Regions from separate parts of the Nocardiopsis nanhaiensis genome, predicted to be linked through region 4. Evidence: riboswitches for the same ligand, from Rfam matches in the RefSeq annotation. Region 4 holds a riboswitch; each other region holds the start of a gene.

Region 1 (3,704 bases), on a different contig from region 4:
AAACGTCGGCGGCCGTGAGCGATTCGCCGTAAGCGAGGTGGGTCATCAGCGATCTACCTTGCGTCTCAGAATCCACAGGAACACCGGTACGCCCAGCATCGCGGTCATGATGCCGACAGGCAGTTCCCTCGGATCGAACGCGACACGGGCGACAACGTCGACCCAGATGAGGAACGTAGCGCCGACGAGGGCCGAGAGCGGCAGTACCAGCCGGTGGTCCGGGCCGACCAGCGCCCGCACAGCGTGCGGGATCAGCAGCCCCACGAACCCAATGGTCCCGGAGCCGGCCACCAGCACGCCGGTCACGAGGGCGCATACGACCAACAGCACCCACCGGCTCCGCTGGACGTTGATGCCGAGGCTGGTGGCGGTGTCCTCGCCGAACGCGAACGCGTTCAACTGCCGGGCAGCGACACCGAAGACCAGCAGCCCGATCAGCACGGCCAGCGCCATGGTGTACACGGTCGGCAGCCGCGCCGCGGCCAACGACCCCGACAGCCAGAACTGCGCTTCCTGGGTGGCGTGCGGGTCGGCGACCCAGATGATCAGGAAGGAGGTCACAGCGGAGGCGAAGGCCCCCACGGCGACCCCGGCGAGGATCATGCGCGTGGGCGTGAGCCGACCGGACCGCTGCCCGAGGGCCAACACGAGCGTGAACGCGCCCAGCGCGCCGACGAACGCGCCGCCGGCCACGCCGAGGCTACCGATGCTCAGTCCGGCGACGATCACCGCGACCGCCCCGAGTGACGCGCCCGAGGAGATACCGAGCAGGTAGGGGTCGGCCATCGGGTTGCGCGTCAGGGTCTGCATCACGGCACCGACGATCGCGAGGCCGCCGCCGACCAGCGCCGCCGCGAGCACGCGCGGCAGACGCATCTCCCACACGAGGTTCGCGCGAAGGTCGGTGACGCCGTCGACGCCGTACAGCCCGAGCATGTCGATACGCAACCAGGCCAGGCCGAGCCGGTCGGTCGCGACGGTCCACACCTCGCGGACCGACAGGTCGCTCTGTCCGATGGTGGCCGAGACGCCGATCGACACCGTCAGCAGTACGAAGGCGACCGGGAACATGACGCCCAGCGACCGGCCTCTACCGGGTGGCGCGGCCGTGGACCGCTGGGTCTTTTGGCGGGGGGCGAGTCTCACTGGACGGTACCGTCGGCGAGGTACGCGCCGATCTCCTCGATGGCGGTGACGTTCTGCAGCCCCGGGGTGGTCTGCGAGAACGGCAGCACGACGACCGCGTCCTCACGGAACGCCCGCAGCTCACGCAGGGTCGAGTCGTCCTCGACGAAGGAGAGCTTGTCGTCGACGTCGTCCCCGCCGAAGTCGGCGACGACGACGAGGTCGGGGTCCCGCTCGACGACCTGCTCCCAGCTGGTACTGGACCAGTGGTCGGGAAGGTCGTCGAAGGCATTGTTCACGCCGAGTTCGCGCAGGATCATGCCGGGGGCGCCGCAACAGCCGCCGGCGGTCGGGCCGTCGCCGGTGCCCATGTCCCACCAGAAGACATCGAGGTCCCCGACATCGTCCGGCAGGTCGGCGCGGACCGCGGTGAGGGTCTCTTCCTGTTCGGCGGCGATCTCTTCGGCTCGTTCCTCGGCGCCGAGCAGCGTGCCGACCTCGCGCAGTTCCGTCCAGATCTCGTCGAACTCCAGCGGCTGCTCGTCGTCGCGGTCGGGGCAACGACCGGGCGAGAGGTAGCTCTGGACGCCGAGGTCGTGCAGTTCCTCGCGGCTGGCGACCCCTCCGTCCTCCCGGAACGCGCTCGGATAGACCGAGTAGATGAAGTCCGGTTCGGTCTCCAGGATCGCTTCGGAGCTCGGGTAGTCTTCCCCGCCGGGATCGAGGACGTCGATGTCCTCGGCCTGGGGCTGCAAGTCCTCGCGCATGCGGTCCAGGTCGCCGACGGCGCCGACGATGCGGTCCTCGACGCCCAGCTCGATCAGGTTCTCGATCGAGGTCAGGTTCATGGCGAAGATGCGCTCCGGCGGGGCGTCGAACTCGACTTCCATGCCGCAGTTCTCGACGCCGATGCCGTCGGAGGCCGCGGACGAGGAGTCGGATTCGGCGCTTGCGCAGCCAGCCAACAGAAGTGCCGCGGCGGACAGTACCGCGGGCGCACGGCGGGGAAACCGATGACCGGTGCCTCGCACGATAGGGGGGCGGACAGAAGGGGGACGGACAGAAGGCACGGCAAACAAGGCCAGGGCCGCCTTTCCACACCTCGTGGATGGATCGGACACGCCGTGGCCGGTCTCCTGGCTGACGGGTCGAACAGTCACGCGGCGTCTTCCCAGACCACCCTGTGGTCCAGTGACCCCGCTCGCGGGAGCGCATGACCTTCCCGATCACAGTGGCGAGGGCCGCACCGGTCTTACACCGGCTTCCCGAACACCACGACGGCGTGGACTTTATCACCAGCACGGGTACACATTTTCGGGGGGTGCTCCCTTGCTGCACCCGCGCTCAACGCCCACCGGCGCCGGTTCAACCCCGCTTCCACCACGCCGAAGACGCAGAAAGGGGCCCGCCTGAAGACGAGCCCCTCAATGACCTGCTATTCCTCTGTCGGGACGGCGGGATTTGAACCCACGACCCCTTGACCCCCAGTCAAGTGCGCTACCAAACTGCGCTACGTCCCGTCCGCTGCGCGACGACCGTTTCCGGCCCCGCCAACAGGTAAAACCTTACCGCATTCCGGGGGCGGTCCGAACCAGGTCAGCCCCTGGGACCGTGCCCACACCGACGATGTGGGCACGGTCACCGGCGGAGAGGCCGGAGACCACGACCGTGTCCGGGGCAAGCGCCACACCGAAGGGGGACCCGTCCGGGGACAGGCCCTCGGCTGCCGTGTCGAGCGGGATCGTGACGGGGCCGGATCCCCACTCGGCAACGAGCAGGGCGGTCGGCTCCTCGTCACCCGCGTGGACCGCCGCGAACACTTCGGAGCCCGCCGTGACGCTGTCCGGGTCGGGGCGCTCGTCGGTGAACACGAGGCTCTCCAGTACTTCGGGATCGGCGACCTCCCCCCTGGGCACAGCGACCTGCGGTTGCGCCAGGCGGTACTCGACCCGGTCGGCGTCGTCGGTCCCTTCGGGCTCGGTGTACAGCAACCGTTCTCCCCGGAGGGGGACCGTACCGGCGGGCAGGTCCTCGGCGATCACGTCGCCGTCCCTGCTCTGGAAGGCCAGCACGCCGGGATCGTCGCCGCCGTAGCGGACCACCGTGGCCCAGCCGTCCGGGGCCGCCGCCACCTCCTCCACCGGGCCGGGTACGTCGTGGCCGCCGTACGGTCTGCCGTCCTCGTGCAGGAGCCGCACTTCGTGCTCCCGGTCGTCGTCGCCCTCCCGGTCCTCGGGGTCCGGCGTGCACTCCTCGGCGACCAGGATCCTGGGGCCCGCGAGGACCGGGGCACCGACCTGTCGGCAGTCCGTCTCAGGTGCGTACCGGGCCTCGTCCTCCGTCCCCTCCTGCTCGTGCGCCCGGACCGAGAGGACGCCTTCTTCCACTTGCACGAACGTGGTGGTGGTCAGGAGCACGTCGTCCACTTTCCGGTGGATCCGGTGGTCCCCGACCAGCTTCCCCGTACCGGCCTCCAGAACGGCCAGCGACCTCTGCAAGTGTTCCTCCCGCTCGGCGTCCTCGTACAGCACCGCGACCCGCTCACCGTCGAAGCTGGCGTCGGCCCACAGGACCTCGCC
Region 2 (3,704 bases), on a different contig from region 4:
CGGAGCGCTTCCAGCCGCCGAAGGTGTGGTAGGCGACGGGCACCGGGATGGGCACGTTCACGCCGACCATGCCGGTCTCGACCCGCTGTGAGAAGTCGCGCGCGGTGTCGCCGTCCCGGGTGAAGATGGAGACCCCGTTGCCGTACTCGTGCTCGCTGGGCAGGCGCAGGGCCTCCGCGTAGTCGGCGGCGCGCACCACGCACAGCACCGGGCCGAAGATCTCCTCACGGTAGATCCGCATGTCCGGGGTGACGCGGTCGAAGAGGGAGGCTCCGGTGAAGAAACCGTCCTCGTGGCCCGCGACCTTGTGGCCGCGGCCGTCGACCACCAGTTCGGCGCCCTCCTCGACGCCCAGCCCCACATAGGAGTCGACCTTCTCCAGGGCTCCCTTGGACACGAGCGGGCCGAAGTCGGCGCCGGGGTCGTCGGAGGTGCCGACCGTCAGGCCGGAGATGCGCTCGGTGAGCTTGGCGACTAAGGCGTCCGCGGTCTTCTCACCCACGGGAACCGCGACGGAGATGGCCATGCAGCGTTCTCCAGCCGAACCGTATCCGGCGCCGATGAGGGCGTCGGCGACCTGGTCGAGGTCCGCGTCGGGCATGACGACCATGTGGTTCTTGGCCCCGCCGAAGCACTGGGCGCGCTTGCCGTGCGCGGTGGCGGTGGAGTAGACGTGCTCGGCGATCGGAGTGGAGCCCACGAAGCCCACCGCGGCCACGCGGGGGTCGGTGAGCAGGGTGTCCACGGTCTCCTTACCGCCGTTGACGACGTTGAGCACGCCCGGGGGCAGTCCGGCCTCCAGGAACAGTTCGGCCAGCCGGAGCGGCACCGAGGGGTCGCGTTCGGAGGGCTTGAGGATGAAGGCGTTCCCGCAGGCCAGCGCGGGCGCGGCCTTCCAGAGCGGAATCATCGCCGGGAAGTTGAACGGGGTGATGCCCGCGACCACACCGAGGGGCTGGCGCAGGGAGTGCACGTCGATCCCGGCGCCCGCGTTGTCGGAGAACTCGCCCTTGGCCAGGTGCGGGATACCGGCGGCGAACTCGACCACCTCCAGCCCCCGCTGGAGATCGCCGTGCGCGTCGGCGACGGTCTTGCCGTGCTCGGCGGACAGCGCCCGAGCGATGGACTCCCGCTCCGGCTCGACCAGCTGCAGGAAGCGCAGCAGGACCCGGGCCCTGCGCTGGGGGCTCCAGGAGCCCCAGTCGATCTGCGCTGCCTCGGCGTCGGCGATGACCTGTTCGGTCTCCGCCCGGTCCGCCAGGGGGACGCGCGCCTGCACCCGGCCGGTGTTGGGGTCGTAGACGTCGCCGAAGCGACCGGACCGGCCCGGGACGTTCTTGCCATGCACGAAATGCGTCAGCTCGCTGACCATGCGTGTTCACTCCATCCTCGTGGATCACACGAATTCCCTGGCCGCGAGCGGTGGCCTGACTCCCGGTGTTGTCCCCGGTCACAGTGGCGGGACCGTGCTGGATTCGCACCAGCTTCCCCGCTCCGCGGCCACCTCACCATATAGTTGGACGTCCTACTAAATCTAGGCCCGGGACGCCTTGGATCACGCGCGACCGCGGAGCCGAAGGCCAAGGACACTGCGGAGGACAGCGCCAGCTGCGACACCGCAGCGAACGGACATACCCGACCCTTTGCCGGAGGGGCGACACCCCCAGTAGGCTCTGCGACTTGTGACCGCCAAGGAGCCGCCCCGCGCAACCGACCATGTCCTCGCCCTGACCCCCGAGTGGCGAACCGTCGACACCACACTGCGTGTACTCCTGGTGATCCACAGCGTCACCGCCGCCACCCGCATCGCCGACATCCTCCCGGCGCTCCACGACCCCCGCGTCCAGCTCTACTGCGCCCAGACCAGCGGTGCCGTCTTCGCCAACGGCGTCCAGGAGTACATCCGGGAGAACGGTGTCCGCCACCTCCCCTGGGACCAGGCACGGGAAATGGAATTCGACCTCGTCGTCACCGCCAGCCTCGGCGATAATCTGCACGAGATAAATTCCCCGATCCTGAGAATTCCCCACGGCAACGGATATAATAAGAGGTGGAAGCAGGAAGCAGGAAGCAGGAAGCAGGAAGCAGGAAGCAGGAAGCAGGAAGCAGGAAGCAGGAAGCAGGAAGCAGGAAGTCTTCGGACTCTCCGACGGGACCCTCAAGCACGAAGGGCGCCTGGTTCCCTCCGCCATCGCGCTCTCACACACCGAACAGTTCGACCGGCTCCGCGAAGGCTGCCCCGACGCGCTCCCCCTCGCCTTTCTCGCTGGCGACCCCTGCTACGACCGGCTACTCGCCAGCGCGCCGAGGCGGCTCAACTACCGCGACGATCTCGGCCTGCGCCCCGGACAGAAACTCATCACCGTCAATTCCACCTGGAAGACCGATTCCCTTTTCGGGTCCCACCCCTCGCTCGTACCACGGCTCCTCTCCCGACTCCCGTACGATGAATACCGCCTCGCGCTCGTCCTGCACCCCAATGTCTGGTCCTCGCACAGTGAGCGCCAGATCGAGGCGTGGTTCGACGAAACCCTCCGCTCCGGCCTCCTCCTGATCCCGCCCGACGAGGGCTGGCGCGCCGCCGTCACCGCCGCCGACCTCGTCCTCTCCGACCACGGCTCCGTCAGCGTCTACGCCGCCGCCCTCGGTCGCCCGGTCCTGCTCTCCCCCGGCGGCCGCGACTCCGTCGACCCCGACTCCGCGCTCGGCCGCCTCTACGAAGCAGCCCAGCCCCTCGACCCCCACGCACCGTTCCCGCCCCAGTTCCACCAGGCGGAGAAGCTCCGCGACCACACGCACGAGACCGCCCGATCCTGGATCAGCTCCGCGCCCGAGCAGTCGCTCGACCTCATCCGCGCCGAGGCCTACCGGATCATGGGAGTCGATCCGCCCGCGCGCGCCCCCGCGCTCCTCGCCGTGCCGCCGCCGAGGGTCCGGAGCCTCGGGACCGCCTCCCTGTGGGTCGCCGTCACCCCGGTGGAGGACTCCCTCGCCGTCCACAGGGTTCCCGCCGCCGCGAACCCCGACGGCCCGGGGATCCTGGTCGTGTCCGACGCCGAACTCGACCACCGCCTCGCCGGGGCCGCCGACGCCTTCACCGTCGCGGAGGGGAACCTCCCCGCCGACGAGGAACTGTGGTCCGACACCGTGTTCGCCCACAGGCCCGGCGCGAGGCTCACCGTCGTGCACTCCCCCGAGGGCGCCCGCCTGCGTACCCGTGAAGGAGCGCTCTTCCGGCTCCGCTTCGAAAGCTCCCTCGACGACGACCACCTGGCCGTGTGCATCCTCGCCGAACGCCTCATCACGGCTGACCACCCTCCCACCCCGGCGGCGCTCGCGGCCCGCAGCCCGCTGAGGATCCGGATCTCCCTGGAGCGCACACTCACCGTCCCCTTCGAGGTCTACACCCACTGATTTCCGGATTCCACCGACATCACGCGACCACGCTCAGTAGCTTCATGCCATGCCCGGATTCGACCACGAACTTCAGGTACGGCTGCTCCAGAACAGGCCGTCCCTGGTGCCCTTCATGCTCAGCGACACGCTTGGCTTCCCTGTGCCCGACTTCGCCCGTGCGGAGCTCGGCTGCGGTGACCACACCAAGCTCAAGCCCAAGCCGTTCAAGTCAGACAACGTGGTCGTTCTCTACGACGACGACGGCGGAAAGCTACTGGCCATCATCTCGGAGGTCCAACAGGACAAGG
Region 3 (3,704 bases), on a different contig from region 4:
AGTCGAGGTACGCCTGCCGCTGCTCGTCGCGCAGCGGCAGGAGCTCGCGCAGGGCGGCCTCATCCACCTGGATGTGGCGGATACCCGCGCGCTCCAGGTCGGCGACCTCGTCACGCAGGGCCAGACCGACCTGGCGGGCGGTCTCCCCGAGCGGCTGGTCGGTGCGGACGAACGACCAGGCGAGCATGGTGACCGGACCGGTCAGCATGCCCTTGACCGGTTTGTCGGTGCGCGACTGGGCGTAGGTGATCCACTCGACCGTCATCGGCTCAGGGCGCGAGACGTCACCGAACAGGATCGGCGGACGCACGCAGCGCGAACCGTAGGACTGCACCCAGCCGTTCAGCGTGGTGGCGTAGCCCTCCAGCTGCTCCGCGAAGTACTGGACCATGTCGTTGCGCTCGGGCTCACCGTGGACGAGGACGTCCAGGCCGATGTCCTCCTGGAGCGCGATGACGCGGTCGATCTCCGAACGGAGGACCTGGTGGTACTCCTCCGTGGCCAGCTCGCCGCGGCGGTGCGCGGCACGGGCCCGGCGCAACTCCGGGACCTGTGGGAAGGAACCGATGGTGGTCGTGGTGAGCGTGACCTCGCTGGGCGCCCCGCGGTTCTCGGGACGCTCGTAGGCGTCCTTGCCCAGGGCGTCCAGACGGGCGCGCACCCGGGCGTCGGTGAAGGCCGGGGTCCGGGGCTCGGACGCCCCGAGTTCGGCGTCGCCGCCCTCGGAGAGCACGCGGCCCAGGAGGGCCACCTCCTTGGCCTTCTGCTTGGCGAAGGCCAGGGCCTCGCGCAGCTCGGGCGCGAGTTCGGTCTCGGCGTCCAGGTCGATGGGGACATGGAGCAGAGAGCAGGAGGTGCTCACCGTGAGCTCGTCGCTGAAGCCCAGCAGGGTGCCGAGTTCGGCGGCGGTGGCGGGCAGGTCGGCGCGCCAGACGTTGCGGCCGTCCACGACACCCGCGACCAGGCGGGTGGCCCCCAGACCGGAGACCGCGGTGAGGTCCGCGACTCCTTCGCCGTCGGTGACCAGGTCCAGGCCGACCGCATCCACCGGCGACTCCTTGAGCACGCGCAGGGCGGCGGAGCCGATGGAGCCGAAGTAGGCGGAGACCAGCAGCGAGGGGCGCTCGGTGAGGGCACCCAGGCGCTGGTAGACGCGCTCCAGGTGGCCGACGGCGGCACGGCCCTCGTCGGTGGCCAGGATCGGCTCGTCGAGCTGGACCTCGGTGGCGCCCGCCGCCTTCAGGTCGCCCAGGAGCTTGGTGTAGGCGTCCAGGAGCTGGTCGAGCAGCTCGATGGGCTCCCAGCCCTCGGGGGCGTCGTCGGCGGCCTTGGACAGCAGCAGGAAGGTCAGCGGACCGACCAGCACGGGGCGGGTCTGGAAGCCGGCCCCGGAGGCTTCGCGGAATTCGGCGACGGGCTTGTCACCGACCAGGCGCGGCCTGGTGCTCGGGGAGAGTTCGGGGACGAGGTAGTGGTAGTTGGTGTCGAACCACTTGGTCATCTCCAGCGGAGGGGCCCCCTGCTCACCACGGGCGAGGGCGAAGTAGCGGCGCAGTTGCTCGTCCCGGTCCTCGGCCTGGGCCGGGGAGGTGAAGCGGGACGGCACGAGGTCGAACAGGACCGCCGTGTCCAGCACGTGGTCGTAGTAGGAGAACGTGTTGGAGGGGATGTCGTCCACGCCCGCCTCGCGCAGCTGGGCGTAGACGCCCTTGCGGAGGCCGGCGGCGACAGCGTCGAGCTCCTGGGCGGTGGTGCCGCCCTTCCAGTAGGACTCGCTGGCGCGCTTGAGTTCGCGGTCGGGACCGATGCGCGGGTAACCGTGCACCGTAGAACGAACGGACGGCTGGGAGGCCGCCGAGTTCTTGTCCATGTAGCTTCTCTCCCTCGTCGAAAGCCAGATCCCGGTCGCGAGGTGAGCGAGGACGCGGACACACCGAAACGCGCGCGTCATGCGCGCACGGTCGTCTCCGTCCTCGGCCCTCCCTCGGGGCACGGGACCACCGGCGGCACGGGTGCGCCGCCGGGTGGAGGCAGGTCTTCGGACTCGTGGGCGTTTCCGGCTGTAGAGCCGGGTTTCCTAGCAGTCACCGCTTCCCGGTTTTCCGACTGTTCCGGTCGGTTCACCAGTGCTTATGGCGACGGTCGTTCCCACTCACCGCTGCGGGGCAGTCCCGGATTCGCACCGGGTTCCCTCTCTCGACACGCACCACCCGCCCCGGAGGGCTCCGGGGCGAAAAGTATGGAGCGTGTACCTTCCACGACTGCAAGTATAGGGAGAGCCCCCTCCGCCCTTGTACCCGGCGTGGCCGCCCCCGGCCATGAGCCGAATCCGGAGCCGCGACGCGAAACCCCCGCCGTGTGCCCGGCATCACACCCGACATCAGCGTTACGTGGGAGAGCGCGCCCCCGCCTCCCCCGCGAACGTTCGTCTGACGATGAACGTGGAGAAACACAGGTGAATCAGCAGGACCGCCCGACCATGGCCCCCGACCGCCCCATTCTGACGGTCGTGGTCGCCATGGTCGTCCTACTGGGGCTGGTGTTGTTGGCGACCCGGTCCTCGGGCCCCCTCGTGGAACCGGGCAGTGCCCAGAACACGGCCAACCCGCCCGAGGCCGAGGAGGAACGCCTCCCGGCCACCGGTGAACCGGACGAACTCACGACCGTGGACGCCGACGCCGTCTCCGGCATCGACGAGACCGAGATCGACTACGAGGGCGACAGCGACGTCAGCGTCGCCTACCCCGTGATCCCGAACGCCACGCCGCTGACCGACTTCCTGGACCGCACCCTGACCGCCCAGGTGCACGCCTTCGACGCCGCCAACCCGGGCGCGAGTTCGTTCATGGGCGAATGGGGCCTGACCGCGGCAGAAGAGGGGATCCTCGGTGTTCGGATCACCACCGAGGAGACCGACTCCGAGGAGACCCGCGAGGGCAACAGCACCTTCTGGTACGAGACCGAGACGGGCATGGTCCACGGTTCCACCCACCTGCTCGCCGGACAGGAGGAACTGGACGAGCTCAACGAACAGGTGCGCGAGGCCCTGGCGGACGGCCCCGCCGAGTCCTCCGCCCTGCACCCGATCAGCGCCCTCTACGACTCGGTGGGCTTCAACCCTGACGGTGACCTGGTGGTGGAGTTCGACGCCGGACAGGTCGCCCCAGCCGACGAGGGCCGGATCCACGCCGTGATCGACCGTGACGAGGCCGACGCCCTCCTGTCCGAACTGGGGCTGCGCGTGCGCGAGGCCGCGACCACGGGTGTGCACGAGTTCTCCGTGGACGAGGCCCCCGACACCGACAGGGACGGTTCCGCGGAGGGTGCGCCCGGGGAGCTGGCCCCGCATGAGGAAGCAGTGGACTGTTCCGACCCCGACACCGACTGCGTGGCCCTGACCTACGACGACGGCCCCGGCGGCAGGACCCCCGAGCTGCTGGACGCCCTGGACGAACACGACGCCCGCGCCACCTTCTTCGTGACCGGCCACCCGGTGATGGAGAACCCGTGGATCCTGCGCCGTACCTACGCGGAGGGCCATGAGCTGGCCAACCACACCCTGAGCCACCCGAACCTGACCGAGACCAGCGCGGGGTCGGCCCACGACAACCTGGAGGCGACCCAGGCCCTGGTGTACCGGGAGACCGGCTACACGATGGACCTGATGCGCCCGCCCTACGGCGCCACCGACGACACCGTCGCCG
Region 4 (3,704 bases):
CGCACCGAGGAAGGCCCCGGCCGACAGGGAGAGCACACCGGCGCCCCAACCGAGCACGATCACCGCGACCGCACCGGTGGAGGCGCCGGACGAGACCCCGAGCACGAAGGGGTCGGCCAGCGGGTTTCGCAGCAGGGACTGCATGACCGCACCGCACAGGGCCAGCCCCGCCCCGCACACCGCGGCGATGAGGGTGCGCGGCATGCGCAGGTCCCACACGATGCCGTCCTGGATGGGGGTCAGGGGGCTCTCGCCGATCCCGAGGCGGGCACCGAGCGAGGCCCACACCTCGCCGGGGGTGATGGCCGCGGGGCCGATGGTCACGGTCACCGAGACCGACACCGCCAGCGCCGTCAGCCCGCCCACCAGGAGCAGGGTCAGGCGGGCGCCTCTCACTGGGCGAGCCCGAGATCCCGAAGTCCGTCGGCCACCTGCTCGACACCCTCGACGGTCCGGATCGAGGGGTTCATGGCCTGGCCGCTGAGCAGGACGTAGCGCTCCTCCTGCACGGCGGTCAGGTTGCTGGTGGCGGGGTGGTCCGCCAGGAAGGCGATCTTCTCCTCGGCCGACTCGGCGGTTTGGGAGTCGCGCGTGAGGTCGCCGAGCACTATGGCGTCGGGGTCGCGGTCGGCGACGGTCTCCCAGTTGATCTGGGGCCACTCCTCATCGGTGTCGTCGAAGGCGTTCTCCGCGCCGATCTCCGCCGTGATGGCCCCGGGCGCGCCGCAGCAGCCGGCGAGGAAGGGGGACTCGGAGTTGGCGAACCAGTACATGAGGGAGACGTCGGAGGCGTCGAGTCCTTCGGTCGCGGTGTCCACGCGGCTCTGGAGTTCGCCGACGAGTTCGTCGCCGCGATCCTCGGCGTCGAAGAGGTGGGCGAGGTCTTCGATCTCCTCGTACACGGCGTCGAGGGTGAGCTCCTCGGACCGGGAACCGTCGCCGCCGCCTTCGTTGTCCTTGCCCCAGGCACAGTCGGACGGTGAGACGTAGGCGGGCACGCCGAGGTCTTCGAACTGGTCACGGGTGGCGACACCGCCCTGGCCGACCGTGGAGGCGAACGAGGCGCTGACGAAGTCCGGTTCGGTGTCCAGGACCCGTTCGAAGGAGGGCTGGTTCTCGGCCAGGCGCGGGATCGCATCGGCCGCCTCTTCCAGACCGTCCATGACCGGGTCGGTCCAGGTGGCGCTGCCGACGATGCGGTCCTCCAAGCCGAGGGAGAGGAGGATCTCGGTGCTGCCCTGGTTGAGGGAGACGGCCCGTTCCGGCGGCGCCTCAGCGGTGACCTCGTGGCCGCAGTTGTCGAGAGTCCGCGGGTAGCCGGCCGCATCGGCGTCGGAGGGGCCGGCCTCGGTCCCGTCGGGGGACGTGCAGGCGGCGAGCAGGAGGGAGGAGGTGAGGAAGAAGGCCGTCACCCGGAATGGGTTGCGACGGGACGTGTGGGAGAACGCGTAGCGGGTCGCGAGCTGGGACATGGGTGTGCCTCAGAGGTGTCGGGGCTCGAGCGCGGAGCCTGGTTTCTGATTCCTCGTGCACGTGCAACGGAGGTGCCAGCAGGTCTTCGGACTCGGGTTCAACCGGACGGAGCGCCTTCCCAGGCGGCGCCTCCCCGGCCCTGCGGTCGAGGGGGCCCTTCCCAGTGGCATTCGTGCTCCGCCCGTCCCCCACACCGCTGCGCGTCAGTTCCGGATTCACACCGGATTCCCTGACCACATCTGTGGTATCGACTGGCCGGGGAAGAGTACCAAGCCACCTGAACCCGGGGAGCCCCGACCCATCTGTATAAGATCTGGAACCGGCTCTCCTCGGGCACCTATTTCCCGCCGCCGGTGAAGGCGGTGGAGATCCCCAAGGCCGGGGGTAAAGGGGTGTCCTGGGCGTGCCGACCGTGGCTGACCGGATCGCCCAGACGGTGGTCGGGATGTATCTGGAGGCGAAGGTCGAACCGATCTTCCATCCGGACTCCCATGGCTACCGACCTGGGAGGTCGGCGTTGGACGCGGTCGGGGTGTGCCGTCGGTAGTGCTGGCGGGCCAACTGGGTGCTCGATCTGGACATCCGGGCGTACTTTGACACCGTTCCGTGGGACCTCGTGCTCAAAGCGGTCGCCCACCACATTGCACCGGACCAGAAATGGATCCTGCTCTATGTCGAGCGGTGGCTGCAAGCACCGCTGCGGCAGGAAGACGGGATGCTGGTCGAGCGGGATCGCGGGACCGCGCAGGGGCCGGGTATCTCACCGTTGCTCGCCAACCTGTTCATGCATTACGCGTTCGACGGCTGGCTGGTGCGGGAATTTCCCTCGGTCACCTTCGAACGGTACTGCGATGACGCGGTGGTGCACTGTCGCAGCCAGAAGCAGGCGATCTTTGTCAGGGATGCGATCGCGCGGCGGCTGAGGGGCAGCCTGGAGTTGCATCCGGACAAGACCCGCATCGTCTACTGCAAGGACGCGGACCGGCAAGGCTTGTATGAGCACACCAAGTTCACGTTCTTGGGGTATGAGTTCCGGCCGCGGCTGGCCAGGAACAAGCACGGGAAACACTTCGTGTCGTTTCTGCCGGCTGTGAGCACGGACGCGATGAAGGCCATGGGGCGGGAGATCCGGTCCTGGCACCTGGCCCGCCGCAGTGACAAGTCCCTGGACGACCTTGCGCGCATGTTCAACAGCATCGTGCAGGGGTGGGTCAACTACTACGGGCGCTTCTACAGTCCGAGTTGCTCTACTTCCTCCGCGGGCTCAACCGGCAGCTGGTCTGGTGGGCCTGTCGGAAATACAGACAACGGCTGCGCAACCGGGAACGCCGTGCGATGGGCTGGCTTGCCGAGATCGCTTGTCGGTCTCCGCGCCTGTTCGCGCACTGGCGTCTTGGTGCACGTCCTGACGGTTGGGCGATGGGAGTCGAATGCCTGGAAATCGGGCCTGTCCGGTTCGGGAAGGGGCCTTCGGAAAGGGACCTCAGCCGGAGGCGCCTCGTCGGCGGCCCACTTCACTCGGAGGGCGGGCCGTGGAAACCTACCGTGAGCGATCACTGCAAGGCGCCACGGTCCGACCCTACTGAGGGGATGAGCGCGTAGGTATTGTCCGAGCCTGGTAGGGGAGTGCGACCAGGGCACTGTGGACCACCAGCCAGACCGTCCTGTTCTTCACCGGCCCGGAGGTCGGCGGGAAGCTGGTCGTGACCGCTTGCCTCGACCAGAGCTTCGCCCTGGTCGACCCGGAGTTCCCGGTCGCGTGAGGACAGCCGAGTCGACGCCTTAATCGGCCAGGGCAAACACGCGCGCGAGGACCCCACGGCCGACCGTGGCGACGCGTTGGCCAGAGGTGCTCCCACCCGCACCCCGTCGGCGCGGAGGAGTTCTGCGACCAGGACCGAGGCTTCTCCGCACAGTCACGACCCGGGCGGACCAAAGGAGGCGGCGACCTCCTCCACGAGGGGCCGGTACACCTCACGCAGGTCCGCGGGAAAGTTGGCGAAGAGGAAGTACTCGGCCCGCTCCTCGGTCCGGAGCTTCCGCTGCTCGAGGAGCCACCGCTCGGACTCCGCACGCGCAGGGTTGGTGTGGAGTCCCTCCAAGGACCCGACGTCCCACACCTCGGACCCAGGGGAGAGGTCCTCCAAAACCAGGAACTCCCAGTCCTCGAGGCCGCCCTCAGCGTAGCCCTCCTCCCAGCGCTTCAGCCCTTCCACACCGGGCGTCGGTTC

What was found. A riboswitch is a leader RNA that binds a small molecule or an ion and turns the genes downstream of it on or off. The one in region 4 is predicted to bind cobalamin.
Region 1: another riboswitch for cobalamin. It lies ahead of ACYVD1_RS02565 (ABC transporter substrate-binding protein); the one in region 4 lies ahead of ACYVD1_RS01045 (ABC transporter substrate-binding protein).
Region 2: another riboswitch for cobalamin. It lies ahead of ACYVD1_RS17150 (CoA-acylating methylmalonate-semialdehyde dehydrogenase); the one in region 4 lies ahead of ACYVD1_RS01045 (ABC transporter substrate-binding protein).
Region 3: another riboswitch for cobalamin. It lies ahead of metE (5-methyltetrahydropteroyltriglutamate--homocysteine S-methyltransferase); the one in region 4 lies ahead of ACYVD1_RS01045 (ABC transporter substrate-binding protein).

Annotation. Positions count from the first base shown of each region.
Region 1 is NZ_BAAGZJ010000003.1:155,490-159,193, forward strand. Features, by position in the region: gene ACYVD1_RS02555 (ABC transporter ATP-binding protein) at 1-46, opposite strand, end outside; gene ACYVD1_RS02560 (FecCD family ABC transporter permease) at 46-1,071, opposite strand; gene ACYVD1_RS02565 (ABC transporter substrate-binding protein) at 1,143-2,090, opposite strand; cobalamin riboswitch at 2,235-2,417, opposite strand; tRNA gene ACYVD1_RS02570 (tRNA-Pro) at 2,572-2,645, opposite strand; gene ACYVD1_RS02575 (hypothetical protein) at 2,691-3,704, opposite strand, start outside.
Region 2 is NZ_BAAGZJ010000033.1:10,642-14,345, reverse strand. Features, by position in the region: gene ACYVD1_RS17150 (CoA-acylating methylmalonate-semialdehyde dehydrogenase) at 1-1,372, opposite strand, end outside; adenosylcobalamin (AdoCbl) riboswitch at 1,371-1,517, opposite strand; gene ACYVD1_RS17145 (hypothetical protein) at 2,290-2,799, opposite strand; gene ACYVD1_RS17140 (hypothetical protein) at 2,875-3,414, shown strand; gene ACYVD1_RS17135 (hypothetical protein) at 3,464-3,704, shown strand, end outside.
Region 3 is NZ_BAAGZJ010000039.1:10,358-14,061, reverse strand. Features, by position in the region: gene metE (5-methyltetrahydropteroyltriglutamate--homocysteine S-methyltransferase) at 1-1,870, opposite strand, end outside; cobalamin riboswitch at 2,027-2,211, opposite strand; gene ACYVD1_RS19080 (polysaccharide deacetylase family protein) at 2,480-3,704, shown strand, end outside.
Region 4 is NZ_BAAGZJ010000002.1:18,658-22,361, reverse strand. Features, by position in the region: gene ACYVD1_RS01050 (FecCD family ABC transporter permease) at 1-396, opposite strand, end outside; gene ACYVD1_RS01045 (ABC transporter substrate-binding protein) at 393-1,472, opposite strand; cobalamin riboswitch at 1,533-1,744, opposite strand; gene ACYVD1_RS01040 (hypothetical protein) at 1,877-2,020, shown strand; gene ACYVD1_RS01035 (reverse transcriptase domain-containing protein) at 2,039-3,022, shown strand; gene ACYVD1_RS01030 (protein kinase domain-containing protein) at 3,390-3,704, opposite strand, start outside.